2 regions of the Caballeronia jiangsuensis genome follow, and region 1 is predicted to be linked to the other one. Evidence: riboswitches for the same ligand, from Rfam matches in the RefSeq annotation. Region 1 holds a riboswitch; the other holds the start of a gene.
The links. A riboswitch is a leader RNA that binds a small molecule or an ion and turns the genes downstream of it on or off. The one in region 1 is predicted to bind thiamine pyrophosphate.
Positions count from the first base shown of each region.

Region 1 (6,401 bases):
GAAGGCGACAAGGCGTATTACACGTCGGCGGACAAGGTGTTCACGGCGGGCGATATGCGCCGTGGTCAGTCGCTGGTCGTTTGGGCGATTCGCGAAGGACGTCAGTGTGCGCGGTCGGTGGATGCGTATCTGATGGGGGCGAGCGAGTTGCCGCGGTAGGTCGTCGAGCGACGATGCGAAAAGGCCACGCAGTTGCGTGGCCTTTTTTGTTTTGGCTGCGCGTGGCTCAAACCTCCGCCATCGCCCTCTCGATCTCGATCTTGTAATCATGGAACATCGCCACCGACTCGCGATGCGCCACGCTCAGAATCGCCGCCTTCGGCAGCCGCTCCACGAGCGTGTTGTAGATATGCAGTTCGTTTTCCGCGTCGAGCGCGCTGGTGGCTTCATCGAGGAACACGAAGTCCGGCTTGTGCAGCAGCACGCGCGCCGCGGCAAGACGCTGTTGCTCGCCCGGCGACAGACTCCGCGCCCAGTGCGCGCTTTCCTCCAGCCGGTCCGCATACGCTTCCAGATTGCACAGACGCAGCGCTTCGCGCGATTCGTCGTCGCTGAACGTGCCGCCGGGCGACGGATACGACAGCGCCGCGCGCAGCGTCCCGATCGGCAGATAACTCATTTGCGGGATGAACATCATTTTCGCGTCGACGGGCGCATCGATGGTGCCGTCGCCGAACGGCCACAAACCAGCCAGCGCACGCATCAACGTGCTCTTGCCCGACCCGGACGGCCCGACGACGAGCCAGCGCGAGCCCGGCTCGATCGACACGTTCGCCACACGCGAGAGCGGCGTGCCGTTGGGCAGCGCGAGCATGAGGCCGTTCGTCGTGAGGGAAGGCGTGCTCGTGTAATGCAGGTTGATGCCGCCGTGCTCCGTCGCCGGCGACGTTTCCTCGCGGATATGAGTCGAGCGCATCACGCGTTTGAATTCGCGCAGACGGTTGACGGTAGCGCGCCATTCGACCAACGTCGAATAACTATTGATGAACCATGAAAACGAATCGCTGACCGTGCCGAACGCCGATGAAATCTGCATCAGCACGCCAAACGAAAACGCGCCCGCGAAGTAGCGCGGCGCGGCGACCATGATCGGAAAGATGATCGCGATCTGCCCGTAGAAGCTCAACACGAAGGTCATGCGCTTCGTGTACTTCATGATGAGCCACCAGTTGTCGCGAATGCGCTGGAAGATGGTTTTTGCGTTGGCGGTCTCGGTGGAGATGCCGTCGTAGAACGCGATCTGTTCGGCGTTTTCGCGCACCCGAATCAGCCCGAAGCGAAAATCCGCTTCCACTTTCTGCTGCTGATAGTTGATCGACACGAGCGGATGCCCGACCTTCTGGATGATCAGCGAGCCGAGAATCGCATAGAGCGCGGCGGCCCACACCATGTAGCCCGGAATCGTGATCGGCGTGGCGCCGAGCGAAAACGTGAGCGCGCCCGCAATGGTCCAGAGAATCGTGATGAAGGTGACGAGCGTGACGAGCGTCGAAAGCAGGTCGAGCGACAGCGAAAGCGTGGTGGTGGCGAAGGACTGGAGGTCGTCGGAAATACGCTGGTCGGGGTTATCGGCGAGGCGATCGCGCTCGATACGGTAGAACGCCTTGTCGCCAAGCCATTGCTCCAGAAACCGGTTGGTGAGCCACTGCCGCCAGCGGAACGCGAGCATCTGCCGCAGATAGCGCCCGTACACCGCGAGCAGGATGTACGCGAACGCGAGGCCCGTGAAGATCAGCAGCAGATGCGGGAAGTCCTTGACGTTCTTGTTCTGCAGCGCGTTGTAGAAGTCGGCGTTCCAGCTGTTGAGCCGGACATTGATCCACACGACCGTCATGTTGATCGCGATGATCGCGACGAGCAGGCCCCACGCGAAACCGCGCTCCTCCGAGACCCAGTAGGGCTTGATGAGGCTCCAGGCCGAGACTTCGTCGGCCTTCTGCTGCGTGCTTTCGGTACGAGTGTTGGTCATGAGCTTCCTGCTGATGCGCCCCGTGGCGCCCGATTGTGACGTCCGCGGCCGGGCCGCGCGCGGCGTTTTCCGGCCCCGTAAATTGTTCCGGGATTCTCTTAACGCTCGCTTAATTTCGTGCGATTGGCCGGCGAACCATGTTCGCGGCATTGTGCCAGAGTGCCGACGCGCGCGATAAAAGGCGGGCAATCCCGGTTTGCAGCGGCTTCGCCTTTCATGTTTTAATGATCCTCGACGAAACAGGGGTGCTTCGCGTGCATCGGCGGCAGGAACGGTCGGCAGCGCGGCGAGGCTGAGAGAGACCCTTTGCACCCGATCCGGGTAATACCGGCGAGGGAAGTTTCCGGAGAACGCGCGAATCCCGCGCCATTCCTCCAGTCTCTTCCAGTATTTTTCTTCCGCCCGGCACGTTTCATCCGATGCCGAGCCGGTCTCTCCGCTGATTTCGTCCTCGTGATGTGGCGTCGCGCCAGCACGGTCGAGATCGCGTACTTCGTCTCCTCGTGCGGTGCAGCGTCACGCCCTTTGGAGACATCGAATTGAACAGGATCGAACAGGGCGCCGCGCGCGGGCAGGACTTCGCCGTCGTCGGCGGCGGGCTCGTCGGACGGCTCGTCGCCTGGCAGCTCGCGGGCGCGGGCCATGACGTCGCGCTCTACGAACGCGGCGATGCGGCGGGCACGCAATCGGCTGCGTGGGTCGCCGCCGCGATGCTCGCGCCGCTCGCGGAAGCGGCGAGCGCGGAGCCGCTCGTGGTCGGCCTCGGCGCGGCGTCGCTCGAACGCTGGCCGCGTCTCATCGAGCAATTGCCCGAGCCGGTCTTCTTTCAGCGCAACGGCACGCTCGTCGTGTGGCACGGTGCCGATCGCGCCGAGGCGCCACTCTTCGAGCGCCGTCTGCGCGCCAATTCGCCTCCCGATCTGCTCGATGGCGGCTTCGTCAAGCTCGCGGGCGCGCAGGTCGCGCAGGCCGAACCCGCGCTCGGAACGCGCTTCGCGCAGGGCTGGCTGCTGCCGAACGAAGGCCAGCTGGATAACCGCCAGGCCCTGAGCGCGCTCGCGGCCGGACTCGCTGCGCGCGGCGTGCGCACGCACTGGAACACGCCGGTCGACGCAATGCCCGACGCCCGCTGGATCATCGATTGCCGTGGTCTGGGCGGAAAGCCCGCGTGGCCCGCGCTGCGCGGCATCCGCGGCGAGGTTGCGCGCGTGCATGCGCCGGGCATCGGGCTTTCGCGGCCGGTGCGGCTGCTGCATCCGCGCTATCCGCTCTATATCGCGCCGAAGGAGAACGATCTGTACGTGATCGGCGCGACGGAAGTGGAAGGCGAAGACATGTCGCCCGTCAGCGTGCGCTCGGCGCTCGAACTGCTGAGCGCGGCTTTCGCCGTGCATCCGGGCTTCGGCGAGGCGCGCATCCTCGAACTGAATTCGCATTGCCGGCCGACCTTGCCGGATCATCGGCCGGCAATTGTCTGGGACGGGGCGCGGACCGTGCGCGTGAACGGCCTGTACCGGCACGGTTTCATGATCGCGCCCGAAGTCGCGGATGCTGCGAGTCATCTGGCCGAAGCGCTCGCTTCAGGCGACGTCGCCGATGCCGACACTTTCTCCGATTTCCGCGGCGCCGCGCGCTGGCCCGAGCTGCTGCACGGCGAGTTCTCGGTCGCGCCCGCGCTTTCGCATTGAGCAAGAGACAAACGAGATGAACATCCACATCAATCAGCGTGTCTTCGATTTGCCCGACACCGCCACCGTTACCGAAGCGCTCGCCGCGTTCGGCGCGAAGCCGCCATTCGCGGTTGCGTTGAACGGCCAGTTCGTCGGGCGCGGCGAGCACGCCACGAAAACGCTCGCCGCGGGCGACAAGCTCGACGTCGTGTCGCCCGTCGCGGGCGGCTGAATTCCGAACCGAAGGATCGAATCATGACCATATCCACCGCCGACGTTCTCACGCTCTACGGCGAGACCTTTCCGAGCCGCGTGCTGCTCGGCACTTCGCGTTATCCGTCGCTGCAATCGCTGTCCGACTCCATCGACGCCGCGCGGCCCGGCATGGTCACGGTCGCGCTGCGCCGCCAGTCGGAAACGGGCGAAGCCGGCTTTTTCGATGTGCTGAAGCGCCACGGCGTCGCGTTGCTTCCCAACACGGCCGGATGTCAGAGCGTCGACGAAGTGCTGACCACCGCCCATATGGCGCGCGAAGTCTTCGAAACGCCGTGGATCAAGCTGGAGCTGATCGGCGACGATTACACGCTGCAGCCCGACCCGATCGGCCTCGTGGAAGCGTCCGCGAAGCTGATCCGCGAAGGTTTCAAGGTGCTGCCGTATTGCACGGAAGACCTCGTGATCGGCAGGCGCCTTCTCGATGCCGGCTGTGAAGCGCTGATGCCGTGGGGCGCGCCGATCGGCACCGGCAAAGGCGTAACCAATCCGTACGGGCTGCGCACGCTGCGCGAGCGGCTGCCGGACGTGCCGCTGATCGTCGATGCCGGTCTCGGTGTGCCGTCGCACGCCTGCCAGGTGATGGAATGGGGCTTCGACGGCGTGCTGCTCAATACGGCCGTATCGCAGGCGACTTTCCCGCCGCAGATGGCGCGGGCCTTTGCGTTGGGCGTCGAAGCGGGGCGCACCGCATTTCTCGCCGGCCCGATGGCCGAGCGCGACAGCGCGCAGGCGAGCACGCCGGTCGTCGGCATGCCGTTCTGGCATCAGGACGGAGGCGCGACATGAGCTTGCTGAATCGCGAAGTTTTCTGGCCGCCGGCCGACGAACTGATCGAAGTCGCCGAGCGGATTCGCGCGCGTCTGGGCGAATGGCCCGCGGCCGAAACGCGCTGGCGCATCTGCCTGACCGCGCCGGAATCGCCGAAAGCCGGCGATCTGATCGTCGCGGCCGAGTTGCACGACGCGGACAGCGCGCGGCTCCTGGCAAGCGGCGCGACGGTGCTCGACGCGCGTGACGGCCGCGTGACGCTGCATCGTGGCGACGAACGTGTCGCGCTGGAAGGCGAATGGTCCGATGATTGGCTGGCCGCGCTCGCCGCCTTCCTCGATTGCAACTTCGAACCGCACGACGCGCTCACGCTCGCGCTCGCCTGGCGCGCGGGCGACGAGAACAAGGCGGACGCCTGGCCTGTCGATTTCGCTACTTTCCCGCGCGTCGCCGATTTGCCGCCGGCTCCCGAGGGCGGCTTCCCGGCGTGTCCCGATCGCCTCGGCCTGTATCCGGTGTTGCCGAGCGCGGACTGGGTGGAACGCGTGCTGGACCTCGGCGTGCGCACCGCGCAATTGCGCCGCAAATCGACCGACGCCACCGATTTGAGCAGCGAAATCGCACGCTCGGTCGAGGCGGGGCGTCGGCATGACGCGCAGCTTTTCATCAACGACCATTGGCGCGAGGCGATCGCGGCGGGCGCGTACGGCGTGCATCTCGGCCAGGAAGACGTGCAGACGGCCGATCTGAACGCGATCGCGAAGGCCGGCGTGCGACTCGGACTATCGACCCACGGCTATTACGAGATGCTGCGCGCGCTGCATTTCAAGCCGAGCTATCTCGCGCTCGGCGCCGTTTTCCCGACCACGACGAAAGTCATGCCGACCAAGCCGCAAGGGCTCGCACGGCTCACGCGCTACGTGCAACTTCTGTCGGGACGCGTGCCGCTCGTCGCGATCGGCGGAATCGACGCCAAGGTGATGCCGGACGTCCTCGCGACGCGCGTCGGCAGCGCTGCGGTCGTGCGCGCGGTCACCGAAGCGGCGGACACGGCGGCGGCGGTCTCGTTGCTGCAACAAATGTTTGCAAGTCAATGGTGAAAAATCCCAAAAACGAAGGGGCGCAAACCTAGGCAAAGCACCGATTGCACGCAGGCCCTATAATTCGGCCTTTTGCGTCAACGGAATCTCTTACCCAGTGCCTGCTTCTTCCGAGACTCTGCTGGAGCTACGCGACGTCGATTTCGGCTACGGCGACCGGCTCGTACTGTCGAACCTGAACATGCGTTTCCCGCGTGGGCAGGTGGTCGCGGTCATGGGCGGCTCCGGCTGCGGCAAAACCACGACCTTGCGCCTGGTCGGCGGCCTCGTGAAGGCGAGCCGCGGCCAGGTCACGTTCGATGGACAGGACGTCGGCGCGCAGACGCGCGACGGTTTGTACGCGCTGCGCCGCAAGATGGGCATGCTGTTTCAGTTCGGCGCGTTGTTTACTGACCAGACCGTGTTCGAGAACGTGGCGTTTCCGCTGCGCGAGCACACCGATCTGCCGGAAGCGTTGATCCGCGATCTCGTGCTGATGAAGCTGAACGCCGTCGGTCTGCGCGGCGCGCGCGATCTCGCACCGTCCGAAATATCGGGTGGCATGGCGCGGCGTGTGGCGCTCGCCCGTGCCATCGCGCTCGATCCGCAGCTCATGATGTACGACGAACCGTTCGCCGG
Region 1 covers NZ_JAQQDB010000025.1:71,795-78,195, forward strand. The annotation lists gene PQR08_RS24635 (glutamate synthase subunit beta) at 1-159, shown strand, start outside; gene PQR08_RS24640 (ABC transporter ATP-binding protein/permease) at 227-1,969, opposite strand; TPP riboswitch at 2,201-2,325, shown strand; gene PQR08_RS24645 (FAD-dependent oxidoreductase) at 2,509-3,657, shown strand; gene thiS (sulfur carrier protein ThiS) at 3,674-3,871, shown strand; gene PQR08_RS24655 (thiazole synthase) at 3,895-4,701, shown strand; gene thiE (thiamine phosphate synthase) at 4,698-5,783, shown strand; gene PQR08_RS24665 (ABC transporter ATP-binding protein) at 5,881-6,401, shown strand, end outside.

Region 2 (6,401 bases), on a different contig from region 1:
TGCGGATGATCCACTCGCGCGTTTCGTGGATGTGCTTGCCCGTCGAGAGATCCATGACCGTGTCGCCGCCCCAGCGGATCGCCCAGGTCATCTTGTCGACTTCCTCGCCGATGGAGGAGGTCACCGCCGAATTGCCGATGTTCGCGTTGATCTTCACGAGGAAGTTGCGGCCGATGATCATCGGCTCGCTTTCCGGGTGATTGATGTTCGCGGGGATGATCGCGCGGCCGCGCGCCACTTCTTCGCGCACGAACTCGGGCGTGATTTCCTTTGCCGCGTCCTTGCCGAACGCCGCCGCGCCGAAGGCCTGGCCCGGATGCTGGCGACCCATCATCGCGGCGAGCTTTTCGCCATTCGGGCCGCTCTGCTTCAGGCTTTCGAGATATTCGGCGCGCCGCTGGTTTTCGCGGATCGCGATGTACTCCATCTCGGGCGTGATGATGCCTTGCCGCGCGTAGTGCATTTGCGAGACGTTCTTCCCGGCCAGCGCGCGGCGCGGATGACGATGCAGGTCGGGGAAGCGCAGTTCGGCCGTCTTCGGATCGGCGGCACGCTCGCGGCCGAATTCGCTCGACAGTCCGTCGAGCTGTTCGGTGTCGCCTCGTGCTTCAATCCATTGCGCGCGCACGGCGGGCAGACCCGCGCGGATGTCGATGTTCGCGTCGGGATCGGTGTACGGACCGGATGTGTCGTACACGTACACCGGCGGGTTCTTCTCTGCCCCGAAGCCGTCGGGGGTGTCCGATTGGGTGATTTCGCGCATCGGCACGCGGATGTCGGGCGTCGAGCCGGTTACGTAGACCTTGCGCGAGTTCGGCAGCGGCGCGATGGCGGCGGCATCGACGACGGCATTCTCGGACAGGAACTTCGGGTTGGCATTCATGTGCTGTCTCTCCTGTAGGGATGGTTTATTGCCGAAGCACGACGACGCACACACGAACGCAGTCGAGCTCGGCTGATTCAGGAGCTAAACAGGGAGGAACGAGATGGAAAGGTACGGGTCCGGAAGAAGTGGCTGGATGCTGCAAACCATGGAACCCGAACGCTTCCCTGCGCTGGCATTATCCAGATCAGGTTCAAAGGGTATTTCTCACCCACGCCACACGAAGCGATTTCGTCGATAAAACCGATCGAGATCGCGATGTGCAACGCAGGACCCCCGCGTTAGCAGCCGACACGTTACACCGCGGCGTGGCGTCTTGGCAACCATTCGTAAAGTTGTGCAAACGCGTTCCGTGCTTACTGCATAATGTCGGGCTCCGCGGATTATCGGGGTTTTCCCGAGGATCGCGCGGTCTCTCCTCGCGCAATCGCACTTCTTTCGTCCCGTCATGCCGTTCAGTCTGGTAGTCGCCGCAGCGTATTTCCCTGTTCCTTTTGCAGTTATCCGGCGCGCAGCCGTCGCGGAGTAATGCATGTCCGCTTTGCCGCCGCCGCGTCTGCCGTTCAGTTTCCCCGACCGTTTTCCGTTTCGCGCGCCGCGCTCGTTCAAAGGGCAGGTCGCGCTTGCGCTGGCCGTCGTTTATCTCGTGTGGGGCTCGACGTATCTCGGGATTCATTTGTCGCTCGAGTCGTTTCCGCCGCTCATGCTCGGCGGTTTGCGCAACCTGTGCGCTGGTGTCGGGCTCTTCGTGATCGCCGTGCATCGCAAGGCGGTGTGGCCCAGCGCGCGGGAAGTGCGCAATGCGGCGATCGTCGGCACATTGCTGGAGGGTTTGTCGAGCGGGATGATGGCCTACGGCATGCGCACGGTGGGAACCGGCACGGCTGCGGTGATGGTGGCCACCGTGCCGCTCTTCGCGACGATCTTCACCGCGTTGAGCGGGCGCGGGGTCGCCAGGGGTGAATGGTTCGCGGTGGCGCTGGGTCTCATCGGCATCGTGCTGCTGAATCACGGCGATCCTTCTCCTAGTTCGACCGTCGGCACATTGGCGATTCTGTGCGCCGCGATTTTTTGGGCGGGCGGCGCGCATCTGGCGACGCGTCTGCCGCAGCCTTCGGATCTGCTGATGTCGACGGCTTTGCAAATCGGGCTCGGCGGATTGATCGCGACGGGTATCGCGCTGGCGGCGGGCGAGCGGGTGACGCATATGAGCGTCGGCGCGGGATTTTCGTTTATTTATCTCGTGGTGATCGGATCAATGGCGGCGTATGTCGCGTATAACTTTTTGATTCGGAATACGAGCACGATTGTCGCGACGAGTTGTCTTTATGTGAATCCGGTCGTTGCGGTATTGCTGGGGGCGTTGCTGCTCGGGGAAATCATCACGCAATGGACTGTTATCGCGACGGTCGTGATTTTGCTTTCGGTCGGGCTTTCGTTCTGGTTTGATTATCGGCGGCGGGGATTGGCTTAAGCGCTGGTTGTGAATTGACGCGAAACGGCTTTCGCGCCTGAAGCCGGCAGAGTGAAACGACCTGTCTTCGCACTTGCCCTGGCATTTCAATCCGAGTGTCACGGGATTTGGTAACACGCGGGAAAATGCCCGGTTCTTGGAAGAAGTCGCGCAGACGGTCAGCGAGATGTCGGGCAAGTCGACTATTCACGCGAATGGCGGCGAACAGGACATCTTCATCAAGGTCATGGAGCGTCATGGAAGAGCCAGTGACGACGAACTGGTCGACGGCACAACGCTAAACACGCCTTCCGATTTCAGCCCCTTTCTCAGCGACGCAAAGAGTTGACGGCCTAACTCACTGTGATTTGTCAAAAAGCGGTGCAATCAACAGTGCCTTCAATCGTCTGACTATAATGCTGTCCGCAAACAATCATATTACTGATTGTTACGGTGGACGTTCGTCATAAACGACTCTTCGAACGCCTGAAAACATCAAACAAAGCGATTCTGATGTCTCGTTATCCGTGATACGGCGGAATGCCAGTAATTTGCGGGCAGCGAGATAACACGTGTTGCAAGTGATTTTCGCGTGAGCGAAAAAGAAAGCTACGTTCGGGAACCTTGGCCGGAATTCGAACGCAGCGAGGGATGTACATCAAATATTTTGTTATCGGGGAATTATATATGAAGCGTAATCAAATTCGGTTTAAGCCGGTCATGACGGGGGTGTTGATTAGCATGGCCGTTCTGGCGGGTTCCGGTGCTTCGGCCGGGACGATCACAGGCTGGAACAACACGTTGGGCGAGTCTTGGATGGGGCCCGTGCCGCGAGACGGTACGAATATCTATGGCGACGACAACCATACAGATGCACTGGCGACCATGATCGGCGATCACCAAGTTAATGCCGATGGTCCGGGAGCCGTTTTGATCGGAAACTACACGAGGGCGTTTACGTTAGACGGTTGGGACTATGTACCAGGTCCGTCGATAGGTCCCGTTGTCATCGGAGATTTCGCGCAGGCCGGAATGAGCGGCGTCGCCATCGGCGGAAACGCGAGAGCTTCTCAAGGTGCCATCGCCATTGGTGAGCAAACGAAAGCTGGCAAGGGTGCGATTGCCGTGGGCGTGTTGACCTCGTCTGCTGAGCGTGCAACGGCGATGGGTTTTTATTCCACTGCGAGTGGTGAAAGTTCAGTCGCGATCGGCTTCACGGCGGTTGCTTCAGGTACTGACTCTGTCGCGATCGGCAATGGCAGCAGCGATGGCGGACAAGAGAACGTTTTCAGCGTCGGCAGCGAGAGCGACCGGCGTCGGATTATCAACGTCGCCGACGGCATCGACGGCAACGACGCTGTCAACATGAACCAGTTGAACGCAGTAGGCCAACTTGTCGCGCAAAACACCGCCGACATCCTGGCTCTCCAGGGCGGCAACGGGCTTGTCCGGAGCGCGATGCTCCAGTCGACCGTGCGCGCCGCAGCTCCGGTCGTCAGCGCTGCCGTCTCCGACTCGCTCTTCGCAGCGAGTGGCGACGCCGGTGAAACCGCCACGGCATCGGGCACGCACGCCACCGCCATGGGTGCGAACGCGAACGCCAGCGCCGACAATTCGGTCGCCCTCGGTGCGAACTCCGTCGCGGATCGCGCAAATACGGTGTCCGTCGGCGCGGCAGGCAGCGAGCGTCAGATCACGAACGTCGCGGCCGGCACGCAAGGCACGGATGCGGTCAACGTCAATCAGTTGAATGACAAGATCACGCAAGCGAACGCCTACACCGATCAGGCCGTCGCAGGCGAGAAAGCCTATACGGATCAGGCGATCGCCAGCACGCGGCGAGACATGGAACGCTACGCTGATCGTGCAGCGGCGTCGGCCTTGGCCATCCCGAGCATTCCGGTGCTGAACCCGGGCGAGAAGTGGGCCGGCGTGGCGGTCGGCAACTACGGCAGCGCGACCGCAGTCGGCGTCGCCGCGGCCTATCAGGTGACGATGAACCTTAACCTGGGCGTCGGTGTCTCGTCGGCAAATGGTGGTTCGACCGCCCTCAAGGCTCAGGCGGGCTACCGCTGGTAAGCACACGTTCGATAGAACGGGCGGCATTCCGCCAGTTCCATCTGATGACACTCGGACCCGGGCACATCGATAACGATGTGCCCGGGTCCGCCATTTGAGACTACGACCGCCAGGCGTCCCGTTCCAGTTCCGCGAGCACGCGTGCCAGCACTCCTTCCCAGTCGCCACACGTTTTCTGGTTGAAGATTCGCATGCTCGGGTACCACGGCGTATCCTCACGATCGCGCATCCAGCGCCAGCAGCCCTGATGTCGATTGAGCAGCCATACGCGCTTGCCCATTGCGCCGGCGAGATGCGCTATAGATGTGTCCACACAGATCACGAGATCCAGCGATGCGACGAGCGCGGCGGTATCGGCGAAATCGTCGATCTCGTTCATCCAGTCGACGATATGCACGCGCTGCCGCCGTTGCAGTTTCTTCGCGTCGCTCACTGGCTTCTGCAAACTGATCCAGAGCGCATGCGGCCAGGATATGAGCGCGTCGATTTTGTCGACCGGCATGCTTCGTCTCGCATCCACTCCCGGCAGCAGCCCGCCGCCGGCCCACGCAAGACCGATACGCGGCCGTGCCGAGTCTTGCAGGCCGGCGAGCCGTTTCGACCAGCGCTGCGCTGCGCGCGGTTCCGCGTGCAAGTACGGAACCGCGGCCGGGATGGAGTCGGCATCCGTGTCGAACGCCATCGGCAGTGACAGCAGCGGGCTGTACATGTCCCACTGTCGCAAATCGACTCGCGTCGCATCGAGGTACACGAACTTCGATGACGTCGAACCGAAAGCGCGGCTCAACAGGCGCCGAAGAGGTTCGGGGCCGGCAAAGCCGACCTGGGAGAAACGCTCCATCGCCATCGGGATATACCGGCAGAAGTGAAGCGTGTCACCCAGCCCGTGCTCGTGCAGTATCAGCAGACGATCCCGATCTGCTCGCGTGCTTTCGCCTTTCCATTGAGGCATCGGCAGATTCGGAGGATTGATCTTCGAATCGCCGCGCTCATCCAGAAACGTAGCCCATCGATGTTCGAAATGCGGCCACGCGTCCCTGTATCGACCCGACGCGAGCAACGCGTGACCGAGGTTGCCATGAGCTACCGGATTCGCCGGTTGGATCGCCAGGGCATGATGGAGTTGCTCGACGGCCGCGTCGAGCTGGCCAAGCGATCTTAAGGACACACCGAGATTGTTATGCGCCTCGACATGACCGGGGTTGAGATCGATCACATCTCGATATATCGCAGCCGCTTCCGCAAAGCGCAAATCCAATTGCAGCGCGCGACCGAGGTTATAGAGCAGGATGCTCCTATCGATGTCCGGGTGGCCTTGCGTTGCGATTCCGAGTGCGGTTCGTGCGCTTTCTGCGGCGCGGGCGAATGCGCCCAGGTGCGTCTGAATCACGCTGAGCGTATTGAGGAAGACCGGATTCGGCGAACGCTCGATTGCTTTCAGAACCCAGCGTTGCGCGTCTTTTGCATCGTCAAGCGCAAGCGCGGTGATACCACGCAAATGGAGCACATCCGCGTTATCCGATTCGATGCTCAGACATCGTTCACTCCAAAACACAGCGCCTTGCCATTGGCCAGCGTTATAGCATTCGACCGCCTGCTTATATATCGACTGAAAATCATCCTGCATCCCTGAAACGACTCCGAATGTCTTGCGAACCACGTCACCGATTCTATCGATCGGTTTCGATTTGCCACTCGCCAGATTGGAAAATTGAGTGTTTCTATCGTGGGATTTGCAGCCGTGTCGTCGTGCCGAACTCGCCGCTCGTACCTTCCCGAAGCAATCCTCTAACGAAACCAAAACCTTATCCCACAAGGCTTCGCGGCCCAATCACGTGCTCACGCACCGATCAGGGGCACGTCGATTGCTCAATGCGAACGCCCGTTCCGCTGAGTCTTCGAAATCAACTTCGTCGCAAGCGGGCAGGGAAGGTCAACAAGGGAGAGTCTCAGGCCGAGCATCACGCACACGCGCCACGGACTCGA
Region 2 covers NZ_JAQQDB010000009.1:48,874-55,274, reverse strand. The annotation lists gene thiC (phosphomethylpyrimidine synthase ThiC) at 1-883, opposite strand, end outside; TPP riboswitch at 1,030-1,171, opposite strand; gene PQR08_RS11680 (EamA family transporter) at 1,416-2,357, shown strand; gene PQR08_RS11675 (hypothetical protein) at 2,431-2,685, shown strand; gene PQR08_RS11670 (YadA family autotransporter adhesin) at 2,988-4,415, shown strand; gene PQR08_RS11665 (tetratricopeptide repeat protein) at 4,516-6,042, opposite strand.
Region 2: it holds a riboswitch for thiamine pyrophosphate, as region 1 does, so the genes downstream of both, thiC (phosphomethylpyrimidine synthase ThiC) here and PQR08_RS24645 (FAD-dependent oxidoreductase) in region 1, are expected to answer to the same signal.